DNA from 2 places in the Siccibacter colletis genome. Region 1 is predicted to be linked to the other one. Evidence: predicted binding sites of a transcription regulator. Region 1 holds the regulator's gene; the other holds the start of a gene.
The links. Region 1 encodes PhoB, which activates phosphate uptake and scavenging genes when phosphate is short. Its sites were predicted from a motif close to CTGTCATAAAACTGNCNNAT; they were not measured.
Positions count from the first base shown of each region.

Region 2: the regulator PhoB is predicted to act here: its motif matches at 2,404-2,423, upstream of opgB (phosphatidylglycerol--membrane-oligosaccharide glycerophosphotransferase).

Region 1 is NZ_CP074352.1:901,007-908,592, reverse strand. It holds gene proY (proline-specific permease ProY) at 1-1,206, opposite strand, end outside; gene brnQ (branched-chain amino acid transporter carrier protein BrnQ) at 1,282-2,601, opposite strand; gene phoR (phosphate regulon sensor histidine kinase PhoR) at 3,002-4,312, opposite strand; gene phoB (phosphate response regulator transcription factor PhoB) at 4,335-5,024, opposite strand; gene sbcD (exonuclease subunit SbcD) at 5,212-6,426, shown strand; gene sbcC (exonuclease subunit SbcC) at 6,423-7,586, shown strand, end outside.
Region 2 is NZ_CP074352.1:3,470,482-3,478,067, forward strand. It holds gene dnaT (primosomal protein DnaT) at 117-656, shown strand; gene dnaC (DNA replication protein DnaC) at 659-1,390, shown strand; gene KFZ77_RS16685 (DUF2501 domain-containing protein) at 1,399-1,881, shown strand; gene opgB (phosphatidylglycerol--membrane-oligosaccharide glycerophosphotransferase) at 2,482-4,773, shown strand; gene KFZ77_RS16695 (HrpF/NolX family T3SS translocon protein) at 4,864-6,405, shown strand; gene tsr (methyl-accepting chemotaxis protein) at 6,630-7,586, opposite strand, start outside.

The DNA of each region.
Region 1 (7,586 bases):
TACGCCGCCCGGCACTTTGAAGGTCAACGCTTTTACCTCTTCCGGCGGCAGGCGCTTACGGAAGGCAATCTGCGACAGCAGGATCATGATCCATACCCATACCGTGGCGAAGGTCGCCAGCGAGGCGATCACCAGGAAGACGTTCTCCGGCATGATGTAGTTAAGCCAGGCTGCGAACAGCAGCGCCACGGTCATCACCAGCACCGTCACCCACGGAATGCCCTTGCTGGAGGTTTTCGCAAACATCTTCGGCGCGCTGCCCTGCTCCGCCATACCGTGCAGCATACGTCCAACGCCGAACACGTCGCTGTTGATTGCCGACAGCGACGCGGTGAGCACCACAAAGTTGAGAATGCTGGCCGCAAAGGTAATGCCCAGATGCTGGAAGGTGAGCACGAACGGGCTGCCGTTGGTGCCAACCTGGTTCCACGGATAGATGGACATGATGACGAACAGCGTCCCGACATAGAACACCAGAATGCGCATCGGCACGGAGTTAATCGCGCGCGGAATCGATTTCTGCGGATCTTTCGCTTCCCCGGCGGTGATGCCGATAATTTCAATCCCGCCATAGGCGAACATCACCATCTGCAGCGACATCACCATGCCGAGCCAGCCGTTGCTGAAGAACCCGCCGTTGCTCCACAGATTACTGATGCCGGTGGGCTGACCGCCGTTGCCGATGCCCCAGATAATGATGCCGATACCGGCGGCGATCATGATGATAATGGTGGCAACTTTGAAGAACGAGAACCAGAACTCCAGCTCGCCGAACACCTTCACGCTCATCAGGTTAACCGCGCAGATGATCATCACCACGCTCAGCACCCAGATCCAGTGCGGCACCGTCGGGAACCAGACGCTCATATAGATGCCGAACGCGGTAACGTCGGCAATGGCGACAATCAGTATTTCGAAGCAGTAGGTCCAGCCGGTGATGTACCCCGCCAGCGGCCCGAGGTTCTCCTGGGCATAGCGTGAAAACGAGCTGGCCGCCGGGTTATGGACCGACATCTCGCCCAGCGCGCGCATAATAATGTACGCCGCCACGCCGCCAATGATGTAGGCCAGCAGCACGCTCGGCCCGGCCATTTTGATGGCGTCCGCCGAACCATAAAAAAGCCCGGTGCCAATCGCCGAGCCTAACGCCATAAAGCGGATGTGCCTTGTGCTCAAACCGCGTTTAAGCGAGTTCACCTTTTCCATCTTTTCTTTACCACCCAACACAATAAAAAAACCACGGAGCGACGGCCCCGTGGTTAGACATAATACTGCAAAGACTTAGTGCGCGTTTGACGTCGCTTGCCGTCCCGCTGCGCGGTCCCAGATGATGGAGGCCACCAGCACCACCAGCGACGGGATGAGCCACGCCAGGTTTTGATCGGCCAGCGGCAGATGCTGCATCCAGCCCGGCAGGGTATCCGCCAGCGCCGAGGCTTTAACGCCGTCGATCAGACCCAGCACCAGGCTCACAAACATCGCCGGGGCAATCACGCGGGTCGCGTTGTTCCACCACGGGCGGGTGAAGCTTAACACAATCAGCACGATGCACGGCGGGTAAATGGCAGTCAGCACCGGCACGGAGATCTGGATCAGATGGCTCAGGCCGAGGTTAGAGACCAGCATGGAGAAGCCGCCAAGGATAAATACCAGCGTGCGATAGGAGAGCGGCAGGTACTGGGCGAAGAACTCGGCGCAGGCACAGGTCAGGCCAACCGCGGTCACCATGCAGGCGATGAAGATCAGCGCCGCCAGCAGGAAGCTGCCGCCGTTGCCGAAGGTGTGCTGGACGTAAGCATGCAGGATAGCCGCGCCGTTAGCAGACTGATCCACAAGGCTTGCGCTGTCGGAACCCAGACGGAACAGCGCCAGGTAAAGCAGCGTCAGGCCGACACCGGCAATCAGGCCAGCCCACACGGTGTAGCGGGTCAGCAGGCGGGCATCGCTCACGCCACGGGAACGTGCGGCGTTGACGATAACGATGCCGAACACCAGCGCGCCGAGGGTGTCCATCGTCAGATAGCCGTTCACAAAGCCGTTAGAGAATGCCGCATTCTGATAGGCGTCGGTCGCCACGCTGATATCCCCCGCCGGCCAGACGATAGCGGCCACGCTCAGCACCACCAGCGCCAGAATTTTCAGCGGCGCAAGGAAATTGCCCACGGTATCCAGCAGTTTGCCCGGATAGAGCGACACACCAATCACCAGCAGGAAGTAGACGATGCTGTAGATCAGCAGCGGCGCAACGCCGGTGCCGGTCAGCGGCGCGATGCCCACTTCAAAGGAGACGGTGGCGGTACGCGGCGTGGCGAACAGCGGCCCGACAGCGAGATAGCACACCGTAGCCAGCAGCACGCCCGCTTTTTTGCCAATCGGCGTGCTCAGGTTATCAACACCGCCGCCCACGCGAGCCAGTGCAATCACCGTCAGTACCGGCAGACCAACCGCAGTAAGCAGAAAACCCAACGCGGCAGTCCAGACGTTTTCGCCTGCCTGTAAGCCAACCATTGGAGGGAAGATGATATTGCCTGCGCCAACGAACAGCGCGAAGGTCATAAAGCCCAGGGCAATAATGTCGCGTGATTTTAAGTGATGGGTCATAAAACTCTTACGGCTCGTGGATATGGTGTTGTCGTTAAAAAGGCTTTTCGCCGTAACGTGGCGAAAAAGTGGTGATTACCTTGAAAAACAGCGGGATATGCTTCCCGGTTACGCAGGCGAAGAATAGTTTTTCGAATTACCGCGCAATCACAGTCTGACAGGTAACAACAGGGGCGCAATTTAAACGCTTATAACGTTTAAAGGCAAGGCGGGATCGTAAAACCAGACCATTATTCCAGATATGCAAAACGGACCAGTTTAAAACACTGTTTATTCACTTTAGCCACCGCCATTCATGCGACCAAAAAAGCATCAACTGGCGGAAAGCAATCATAGGTTTTACTTATGCGAAAAGGAAAAAGGCCAGAAATCTGGCCTGATGGAAAGTGATGCTGACAGCTTAAGAGGTGACCGCTTCGCGCGACGGCTGCACGATCAGCCGTTCAGGCAGGGTAAAGGAGAAGCAGGCTCCTTTTCCGGGCGCGCTTTCGATATCCAGTCGGGCGTCGTGATGGTTCACGGCGTGTTTGACGATCGCCAGCCCCAGCCCGCTGCCGCCGGTCTGGCGCGAGCGCGCTTTATCGACCCGGTAGAAGCGCTCGGTAAGGCGCGGAATGTGCTCTGAGGCGATCCCCGGCCCGTTATCAGAAACGCTGAACCAGGCACCGTGCGGCACGCGCTTCCAGCATACGGTGATCTCGGTGCCCACCGGCGTATGGTTAACCGCGTTATACACCAGGTTCGACATCGCGCTGCGCAGCTGCTCCTCATTACCGAGCACCACCAGATCCGGCTCGATCTCAAAGTGCAGCACGTGATTGCCGTGACTGAGGGTTTGCGCTTCGCGCTCCACGACGCGCAGCATCATCGGCACATCAATCTTTTCATTCAGCACCAGCGTCGGCGACGCCTCAATTTTTGACAGCGTCAGTAGCTGTTTCACCAGCCCTTCCATGCGGGAGGTCTGCTCGCGCATGGTGTGCAGCGCCCGGGAGCGTAACGGCTCATCAAGCTTCTGCTCCTGCATCATCTCCAGATAGCCCTGTAGCACCGTCAGCGGCGTGCGCAGCTCATGGCTGACGTTGGCGAAGAAGTTGCGCCGCGCCCCTTCGAGCTGGTGCATCTGGGTGATGTCCCGCGCCGCCATCAGCAGCTGTTGCTCGCTGTAAGGCATAATGCGGAACTCCAGATGGCGGCCGTTGTTGAGCACCAGATTGAGCGGACGGGAGAAGTCCTGCTTGTGAAGGTATTCGGTAAATTCCGGATAGCGCAGCAGGTTGAGAATGTTTTGCCCGTTATCATCCGGCCAGCGCAGCCCCAGCAGCTGTTGTGCCAGGCCGTTACACCAGAACATGGTACCCTCTTCGGTGGTGAGGATTACCGCGTCCGGCAGCGACTCGGCCCCGCTGCGAAAGCGTTTGATCAGGCTACCCAGTTCGCGACGGCGCTTTTTATTGCGCATCTGCATCTGGTACAGCCCGTAGAGCAGCGGCTCCCAGCTGCCGCTGCCCGGCGGCGGCGTCATGCTGCGGTCAACCCACAGCCACCAGGAGAGGCGAAGAAGATTCCAGAAATGCCAGATGAGCAGTCCGGTTACCGCCGCCAGCAAAAACCACGGCAGATAACCAAATATCGCGCCAAGGATGAATGCGGGAAGGCAACATAACACCAGCTCCAGCACCAGCCTTTTCCATGACAGCCGTTCCAGCACGGGTCACACTCCAGTCAGATTGTCAGAAACGCGCAGAGAAACGATATCCCGTCCCGCGTACCGTTTGCACCATACGATCGTGGCCGCTGTGTTCCAGCGCCTTGCGCAGACGACGAATATGCACATCCACCGTGCGATCCTCGACGTACACGTTGGTGCCCCAGACGTTGTTCAGCAGCTGTTCGCGGCTGTATACGCGCTCCGGGTGAGTCATGAAGAAGTGTAACAGCTTAAATTCAGTCGGTCCCATGTCCAGCGGATTGTCGCCGGTCATGACGCGGTGTGATGACGGGTCGAGACTTAAGCCCTGCATCTCGATCACCTCTTCCACCGCCATCGGCGAAATGCGGCGCATAACGGCTTTGATGCGCGCCACCAGCTCTTTCGGCGAGAAGGGTTTGGTGATGTAGTCATCGGCACCGGTTTCCAGCCCGCGTACCCTGTCTTCCTCTTCACCGCGCGCGGTCAGCATCATCACCGGAATATCACGGGTGAGGGCTTCGCGTTTGAGATGCTTGATGAACTGCAGGCCGGAACCGCCAGGCAGCATCCAGTCGAGCAAAATAAGATCGGGCCAGGGTTCATTGAGATTGTTTACTGCGCTGTCATAATCCTCAGCTTCAACAGGCTGAAAGCCGTTTTGCTCGAGCACGAAGCACACCATTTCACGGATAGGAGCTTCATCTTCTACGACCAGAATGCGTCTCGCCATAATTTGCCCTGTTATATAAGTCATCAATATTAAACGCGGCGCCATTATGCTTCACATTTATGACAGATTTATGAAAAACATGACCGGTATATGACCGCAGAAAATGAGTATGTCACAGCGTCGCGACATCTCCCGTCCAGCTTGTTTATAATCGCCCCCACGCATTTTTTCCATGAAGGATCCCCGCATGCGCCTGATTCACACCTCTGACTGGCACCTTGGGCAGAATTTTTATACCAAAAGCCGCGCCGCCGAGCATCAGGCGTTTCTCGACTGGCTGGTCGCGACCGCGGCAGAGCAGCAGGTGGACGCCATCATCGTGGCGGGGGATATCTTTGATACCGGCACGCCGCCGAGTTACGCCCGCGAGCTGTACAACCGGTTTGTGGTGAATCTGCAGGCCACCGGCTGCCAGCTCATCGTGCTGGGCGGGAACCACGACTCGGTCGCCACGCTGAATGAATCCCGCGAGCTGCTGGCCTGCCTCAACACCTGGGTGTTCGCCAGCGCCGGGCTGGTGGCCGAGAACCAGGCCCGGGTACTGCAGTGCCGCGACGGCACGCCCGGGGCGATCCTCTGCCCGGTGCCGTTTCTGCGCCCGCGCGACATCGTAAAAAGCCAGGCGGGTCTGTCCGGCAGCGAAAAACAGACCCAACTGCTGCACGCCATTACCGATCACTACCAGCAGTGCTATGACGCGGCCTGCGCCCTGCGCGGGGATCGCGACCTGCCGATCATCGTCACCGGGCACCTTACTACCGTCGGGGCCAGCAAAAGCGATGCGGTGCGCGACATCTATATCGGCACCCTGGAGGCGTTCCCGGCGGAGCGCTTCCCCGCCGCGGATTACATCGCGCTGGGGCATATTCACCGCCCGCAGAAGGTGGTTTCCACCGGGCACATCCGCTACTGCGGGTCGCCCATCGCCCTGAGCTTCGATGAAACCGGCAGCGAGAAAAGCGTGCTGCTGGTGGAGTTCAGCCACGGCAAACTCCAGGACATTACACCGCTGCCGGTGCCGGTCACCCAGCCGCTGGCGGTGCTGAAAGGCGATTTAACCGCGATTGAAAGCCAGCTGGAACGCTGGCGCGATGCCCCCGCCAGCCCCAAAGTGTGGCTGGATATTGAAGTCAGCGGCGAGGCCTTTATGTATGACATGCAGCGCCAGGTGCTGGCGATGACGGAAGATCTGCCGGTAGAGGTAGTGCTGCTGCGCCGCAGCCGCGAACAGCGCGAGCAGATGGCTGCCGGAGAGCACTACGAAACCCTGAGCGAGCTACAGGTTGAAGAGGTGTTTGACCGTCGGCTGGCGCTGGAAGCGCTGAGCGAGGAAGAAAAACCGCCGCTGCGCACCCTGTTAGCCCGAACGCTGGAAGAGATGCAGCAGGAGGATGACGCATGAAAATCCTGAGCCTGCGGTTAAAAAACCTGAACTCCCTGAAAGGCGAGTGGAAAATCGACTTTACCGCCGAGCCGTTCGCCAGCAACGGTCTGTTTGCCATCACCGGCCCCACCGGGGCGGGGAAAACCACCCTGCTGGACGCCATCTGCCTGGCGCTTTATCACAAGACGCCGCGCCTGAGTAATATTTCCCAGGCGCAGAACGATCTCATGACCCGCGATACCGCCGAGTGCCTGGCGGAGGTGGAGTTTGAAGTAAAAGGCGTGGCGTATCGCGCGTTCTGGAGCCAGTACCGGGCGCGTAATCAGATCGAAGGCAACCTGCAGGCGCCGCGCGTCGAGCTGGCCCAGGTCAGCGACGGCAAAATCCTCGCCGATAAAATTAAAGACAAGCTGGATATGGTCGCCGCCCTCACCGGGCTGGACTACGACCGCTTCACCCGGTCGATGATGCTCTCCCAGGGGCAGTTTGCCGCCTTCCTCAATGCCGACGCCAAAGAGCGCGCCGAACTGCTGGAGGAGCTGACCGGCACCGAAATTTACGGCCTGATTTCGGCAAAAGTCTTTGAAAAGCATAAGGAAGCGCGCAGCGCGCTGGAGAAGCTCGAAGCCCAGGCGCAGGGCGTGATGTTGCTCGACGCCGAACAGCACCAGCAGCTGACGCAAAGTTTGCAGGCGCTTACTGACGAAGAAAAACAGCGTGTCGCCGAACAGCAGACGCTTCAGGCGCAGCAGCAGTGGCTGAACCAGCTGGCCGGGCTGACGGCGGAACAGCAGCGCACCCGCCAGGCGCATGCCGGGGCGGAACAGGCGCTGAAAGAGGCCGCACCGGCGCTGGAACAGCTCAGCCGCGCCCTGCCCGCCGAGAAGCTGCGGCCCTGGTGGCAGCAGCGCCAGGAGCGTCAGCAGGCGCAGCAGCAGATCGCCCGGCAGCGAGAGAATGTGAATGCTCGCTTACAGCAGGCGAGAGTACGCCGCCAGCAGGTGCGCCAGCTGGCTGACGGCCAGCTCAGGTCGCTGCACGCTGAAATCAGCCAGACCGAGAGCTGGTTGAGCCAGCACGACCGCTACCGCCTGTGGAGCGCGGAGCTGACCGGCTGGCGCATGGCCTTTGCTCAGCAGCAGCGCGATGAAAAACAGCGCCGGGAACGCGAGCAGGCT
Region 2 (7,586 bases), 1.5 Mb from region 1:
CCTTCAGCTTCTGCTCAATTCCCCTGCTCCACTGTGCTACTATGAAGGCAATAACGCCCGGCACCGCTGACACCCTCAGTGGCCAGGCTAACGTATTGTTTTCAGAGATAGTTTTTATGTCTTCCAAAATTCTCACCCCGGATATCATCAGCCTGGAAGCGTTTTGCCGCGAACCGCGAGAAGCTCTCGCCCGCGCCGGACAAGGCACGCTGGCGGTGTTCGATCAGAACGCGCCCGCTTTCTATGCCATCAGCGCTGAGCGACTGGCGCATCTGCTGACGCTGGAAGCGCAGCTGGCAAAACCCGCCTCTGACGTTGCGCTGGAAGCGCCGTTCTTTGACGATGCGGCTCCGGCGGCCCCGATCCCGGCACCGATGGGTAAATTCGCCATGTACCAGGGCTGGCAGCCCGATCCGGAGTTCCAGCGCATGGCAGCGCTGTGGGGTATCACCCTCAGCGCGCCGGTAACGCCGGAGGAGCTGTCCTCCTTCGTGACTTACTGGCAGGCGGAAGGCAAAGTGTTCCACCACGTGCAGTGGCAGCAGAAACTGGCGCGCAGCCTGCAGATCGGGCGCGCAAAACCGGGCGCACAGACCCACGACATCAACGCGCTCGGCCAGCCGGATTACAAAGTATTCAAAGGTTTCAGGGGGTAGCGATGAAACAGCCCGCAGATATCATGTCCCGTCTTAAACGCCTGGTGCCGGAAGGCATAGAGCCGGCGTTTAAATCGAGCGAAGAGTGGATGGCCTGGCAGCAGGAAGAGGGTCGCAAACATGCCCTGTCGCTCGAGCGGGAAAACATAGCCAGAAAAATGGAGCGCCAGTTTGGCCGCTCCGGCATCCGCGAGCTGCATCGCGACTGCTCGTTCGAAAACTATGTCGCCACCACCACGCAGCAGAAAATCGTGCGTGAGAAAGCGCGCCTCTACGCCGTGGACTTTGGTAAGACGATGGCCGGTTTTATTTTCTCCGGCAAGCCGGGTACCGGCAAAAACCATCTTGCCGCCGCCATCTGCAACGAGCTGCTGCGCCGCAACAAAACGGTGCTGATTATTTCGGTGGCGGACATCATGTCGGCGATGCGTGAAACCTTTAATAACAGCGATACGGTAAAGACCGAAGAGCGCCTGCTGGACGATCTCAGCCGCGTCGATCTGCTGGTGATCGACGAGATCGGCGTGCAGAACGAATCGCGCTACGAAAAAGTGGTGATCAACCAGATCGTTGATCGTCGCACCTCATCCCGTCGTCCTACCGGTATGCTGACCAACCTCGACGAAGCCGGGATGTATCGTCAGCTGGGGGAACGGGTGATGGATCGGATGAAGCTCGGCAAGAGCCTGAATCTGATCTTCGACTGGGACAGCTACCGCGACAAAATTTACTGAGGATCACCATGACGGCGATAGCACGACACCTTACCGCTGTGGCGCTGGCCGCTGCGATTATCGCTCCGGGCGCGCAGGCTGCCAGCTGGCAGGATCAACTCTCCGCGGCGGCAACGCAGCTGAGTCAAGGTAATGGAACCCAGCAGGACGCCGGATCGCTGACCAGTCTGCTGACGGGCGGCACCCAGGCGCTGGCCGCAGGCTCAATGCCTAACGTGGCGGGCGTGTTTGAGTACTGCGTGAAGCAGAAGCTGCTGATCGCGACCGACCCGGAGAACGTCAGAAATCAGCTGCTGGACAAGCTTGGCCTGAGCACTCCGCAGGAGCAGAGTGAAAAACCGGGTTATCTGGAAGGGTTAACCGGATTGCTGAACACCCGCAACGGCCAACAAATTAATCTGAATACCCTGAGCAACTCGGGCATCGGCAAAAAAATTAAGCTCAAAGCCTGCGATGTCATTCTGAATCAGAGCCTTAGCTTCATCTCTTAGTAAAATGGCGGCCCTGAGGCCGCCACGCTTCTGCTACCTCTACCCTTCATCCCATTCAGGCAGATTTTTTACCCAGACGATAACGCTGGCGATTACTGTGCAGACGTCGCTTATTGCTCTCTTTTCTGTGCATAACGAAACAAAAAATAGCGAACGCAAAGAGCACGATAAAACCAAATACATATACGATCATGATCTTTTCTTTTAATGGATGGTGGGGGGTTAACGCATCGATAGTTCGGTAATCCCGCGCTGTGTAAGCGAGTTACCAGGATATATTATCGCGTTAAGGCACATAAGTTAAATCATGAAAGGTAAAAATATTTTTGTTTAAATTCAGCAATATTTACATTGCGCCCTGTAAAAAAGCAGCATTAACCACCATAAGCGGATTGAAGTAAGCATTTTTGTAAGGTTTATGGTGCGGAATTAAAGCAGAGATGATGCGACCAGGGTCAAATAATCACATTAATAAACTAATTCTGAACGAAAACACACTTTGATGACACTAGAATTGCAGGGTTGTGGCAGTGCCATTACAGTACGCGCACATAAAACGCATCCCGGCAGGCGCAGCCTGTTTACTGAGAGGATCAGGCGTTGTCAGAGTTGCTTTCGTTTACGCTGTTTATCGCCTCGGTGGCGATATATGCCTTTAAAGCAGGCCGTAATACTTTCTGGTTCATCGCCACGCTGCTGGTGCTGGGCCTGTGCGTCATTTTAAATATCACCCTCTATGCCAGTAACTATTTTACCGGTGAAGGCATCACCGATGCCGTACTCTATACCCTGACCAGTAGCCTGACCGGCGCTGGCATCAGTAAATACCTGCTTCCCGGCGCCGGCATTGCCGTGGCGCTGGTCGCCGTATTTGGCGCTCTGGCGTGGATACTGCGCCGCCGTCGGCATCACCCCGGCCACTATGGCTACAGCGTGCTGGCCCTGGTACTGGCGCTGGCCTCTGTGGATGCCAGCCCGGCGTTTCAGCAGATTACCGACCTGGTGAAATCCCAGACCCGGGACGGCGATCCCGATTTCAGCGCCTGGTATAAAGAGCCGCGCGCAACCATTGAGAACCCGAAGCTCAACCTGGTCTACATCTACGCCGAAAGCCTGGAGCGTACGTATTTTGACGATGCCGCCTTCCCGCAGCTGGCCCCGGAACTGGGGGCGCTGAAAAACAGCGGCATCGATTTCAGCCATACCGCCCAGCTGCCCGGCACCGATTACACCATCGCCGGCATGGTGGCCTCCCAGTGCGGCATTCCGCTGTTCGCCCCGTTCGAAGGCAACGCCTCGGCCTCGGTCTCCAGCTTCTTCCCGCAGAACGTCTGCCTGGGCGATATCCTCAAGAACTCCGGCTACGAAAACTACTTTATGCAGGGAGCGAACCTGCGCTTCGCCGGGAAAGACGTGTTCCTGAAATCTCACGGCTTCGACCACCTGTACGGTGCCGAGGAGCTGAAAAGCGTGGTCGCCGACCCGGCTTACCGCAACGACTGGGGTTTCTACGATGACACGGTGCTGGACGAAGTGTGGAAGACCTACCAGAAACTCTCTTCAGAAGGGAAACGCTTCTCGCTGTTTACCCTGACGGTAGACACCCACCACCCGGACGGTTTTATCTCCCGCACCTGTAAACGCAAAAGCTACAGCATCGACGATAAGCCGAACCAGTCATTCAGCGCGGTGACCTGTAGCCAGGAGCACATCGCGGCGCTGATCGAGAAAATCAAAGCCTCGCCGTGGTTTAAAGACACGGTGATCGTGGTCTCTTCGGATCATCTGGCGATGAACAACACCGCGTGGAAATACCTGACGAAGCAGGATCGCAACAACCTGTTCTTCGTGCTGCGCGGTGACCAGCCGCAGCAGGATCTGGTGGCGGTGAAACGCAACACCATGGACAACGGCGCGACGGTGCTGGATATGCTCGGCGGCGATAACTTCATCGGCCTCGGTCGCAGCAGCCTCTCCGGGCAGTCGCTCTCTGAGGTGTTTCTCAACATGAAAGAGAAGGTGCTGGCCTGGAAACCGGACATTATCCGCCTGTGGAAATTCCCGACCCATATCGACGCGTTCACCGTTGATACTGACAAGAAAATGATCGCCTTCTCCGACACCCGTTTCCGCCTGCCGCTGCTGTTGCGGGTATCTGAAACCCGCGTCGAGCCGCTGCCGGAGAGCGAATACTCCGCACCGCTGCGTTTCCAGCTGGCGGATTTCACCCCGCGCGACCGCTTTATCTGGATCGACGCCTGCTACAAAATGGCGCGCCTGTGGCAGCCCGAGCTGTCGCTCTCTACCGACTGGTGCGTCGCCCAGGGTCAGCTCGGCGGTAAGCAGCAGGTGCAGCGCGTGGATAGCGCCCGCTGGCGTGGCAACGCCGCGTTTACCCAGAGCGTTATCGATACCGCCCGCTATCAGCACAACGTCGATGCCCTGAAAGTGGTGGATAACGACATCCGCTATAAAGCCGACAGCTTCGTATTCAACGTGGCCGGCGCGCCGGAAGAGGTGAAGCAGTTCAGCGGTATTTCGCGTCCGGAATCCTGGGGCCGCTGGTCCAACGCCCAGCTTGGCGACGAGGTGAAAATTGAATACCGCACGTCGCTGCCGGAGAAGTTCGATCTGGTGATCACCGCCAAAGCCTATGGCCCGAATGCCGGTAAACCTGTCCCGGTGCGGGTCGGTAAAAGCGAGCAGACGCTGACGCTCTCGGATGAGGTCACGACCACCATCCTGCACTTCGATAATCCGACGCGCAGCAACACTCTGACCATCACGCCGCCGGACCCGCAGGTGACCAACGAGGGCAACATTCTCGGGCACGCCCCGCGCCAGCTGGGTATCGGCATGGTGGATATCAAGGTGGTGGCCCGCAACGGATAACGCCCTTCCCTCTCTTAGCGGGAGAGGGGCGATGGAACTTTTTCCCCTCCTCGTCCACACAAGGATCTTCATCCACGAGGAGGGTCACCGATGCGCCTTTCTGGTTTTTCACCATCCACCTTTACTGCCCCTCGCGATGCCGGTCTGCCCGGCAAAGGGGACCCGGCAGCACGCCTGCCCGATGCCAAAAGCACGGGGAGCAATCCGCTGTCAGCCATGATGCCGCTGGCACCGGGGCAGATGCAGACCCCAACCATGCCGGGCAACAACACGCCGCCGCTCGATCAGCTGTTTGTCGGCCTGATTACCAGCCTGCTGAGTGGCCTGAACGGCCCGTCTGAATCAGCCCAGCCGCAGCCCCAGGCCACTACGCCGCAGGCCGCGCCAGGCGAGATGCCGTTTGAAGAGGTGGTCTCTACGCTCGGCCGCAACGAAAACCTGCTGAAGAAGCCGCTGGACCGCGAAGGCATTGAGAAGCTACGCGATGACCCTGCCACGCCCAGCGACGCCCGAAAAGCCCTGGATGCGCTGGTGAAAAATCCGGAGATGTTCGCTGCCATCGACCCGGCGAAAAACGGCAAAACCGACGGCAAGATCAGCTCCAAAGACATTCGCGCCTGGCAGGAACTCCCGGCGATGCGGCAGTACGCCGATGCGAAAGCCGAAACCTATACCCATGACTACGTGCCGTCGGATGCCAGACCCGGCTCTCCGGCCCGCGAGATGTCCGGCAATGACGCCATGCGCGAGCTCTATCTCTACTCGGAAAGCCTGCCGAAAAAGGTCAATCTGGAAACCCTGCAGAAGATTGCCGATGGCTCCCAGGATATGGGCAAGTGCCCGCCGCAGGTCGCCGCCGCGGCAAAGTATTTCACGAATAACCCCGGTGAATGGCAAAAATTCACCGGGAAAAACGATCCCAATGCCTCCGTGTCCCGCGACCGCCTGTGTGACCTGGCGGCACAGAACGTGCAGCTGTCGCCGCAGGAGAATAAGGCGCTGGAAACCATTCAGAACAACAAGGACATCTTCTTCAAGGGCGGCGGCATCAAGCCCGGCAAGCTCGCAGACATCGCCAACGATCCGAAGAACAGCCAGGAGGTGCGCGATGCCGCCAACCTGCTCAGCCAGCCGAACTCAATGCTGTTCTCGATGCTGGATAACGGCAAGCACGGCGCGGGCGGCAACTTCTTTAACAAGGCCAACGATCGCAATATCGGCAAGGGCGATCTTGATGCCTTTATCCGCAAAGGCTCAGGCCAGGTCGCCCCGCCACCGCAGCTGGCAAATGCCCCGACCACGCCGCTTGAGATGAGCGCTCAGGAGGATATGGCAGCAGGACAGGAAACCCAGCCGGACCAGAAAAAAGAGAAAGGCGGCGGCATCTTTAAGCTGCTGGATATTCTCGGCTATGTGGCAACCGGCCTCAGCATCCTTATCCCCGGCGTTGGCGCAGCCGGCGTGGCCGCTACGGCAGGACGTGCGGCGATCACCGCTGGCGTGCGCGAAGGGCTGAAACAGGGCGTGAAGGAGGGAGTTCAGGAGGGCGCAGGCCAGGCTGTCAGCGCGGCCCTGACGGCGAAGACCGGTAACCAGGAGATCACCGGCCCGCGCGTCTGGGCACAGGGGTAGTCATGATGGCGGGTGCGCTGCGCTTACCCGCCCTACGATACTCAACGAACGCCGGTCAGCACCCAGGGTGGGTAAGCGTAGCGCACCCACCTTCGGAAAGCCGCAGCGGCGGGTGCGCGGGCTTACCCGCCCTACGATAACTGGCCTTCTCAGCACCCACCTGCCACACACCCACGCATAAAAAAAGGGCGGCTCGCGCCACCCTTTGGTCATCGAGGCAAACCTCAGAAGGTTTCCCAGTTCTCACCGCTGTCGGCAATCACCGGTTTACGGGTGGCCGGTGCCGATGGAGCTTTCGGTGCGCTGAAGGTGCGTACATCCTGACGGGCATCCTGCTTAATGCGGAATACCGCCACGGACTGGGTCAGGCGGCTCGCCTGCTCTTCCAGCGCCGCTGCCGCTGCGGCGGACTCTTCCACCAGCGAGGCGTTCTGCTGGGTGACACGGTCCATCTCGGACACTGCCAGACCCACCTGGTCGATACCGCGGCTCTGCTCATCGGACGCCGAGGCGATCTCGCCCATGATGTCGGTCACGCGGGTTACCGCATTAACGATTTCGCCCATGGTTTCACCGGCGCTTTCTACCAGGGTCGACCCCACGTCTACCTTGCTGACAGAGTCGTCGATCAGGCCTTTGATCTCTTTGGCTGCCTGGGCGCTGCGCTGGGCCAGGTTACGTACTTCACCTGCCACCACCGCAAAACCACGGCCCTGTTCACCAGCACGGGCGGCTTCTACCGCGGCGTTCAGCGCCAGGATGTTGGTCTGGAAGGCAATGCCGTCGATTACGCTGGTGATGTCGGCGATTTTCTGCGAACTGCCGGCGATGTCGCGCATGGTCTGCACCACGTTATCCACCACTTTACCGCCCTTCTGCGCGGTCTCAGAGGCGCTCAGCGCCAGCTGGCTCGCCTGACGGGCGTTTTCGGCGTTCTGCTTCACGGTCGCGGTCAGCTCTTCCATGCTGGCTGCGGTCTCTTCCAGCGAGGCCGCCTGCTGCTCGGTGCGGGAGGAGAGATCGTTGTTACCGGCAGAGATTTCGCTCGCGCCGCTGTAGATAGCATCAGCGCCGCTGCGTACGTCGCTGACGGTGCTGACCAGCTCGCCCTGCATGTGGCGCAGGCCGTCGGCCAGTTTGCCCATCTCGTTGGTGCCGTGCACGTCGATGCCACGCACCAG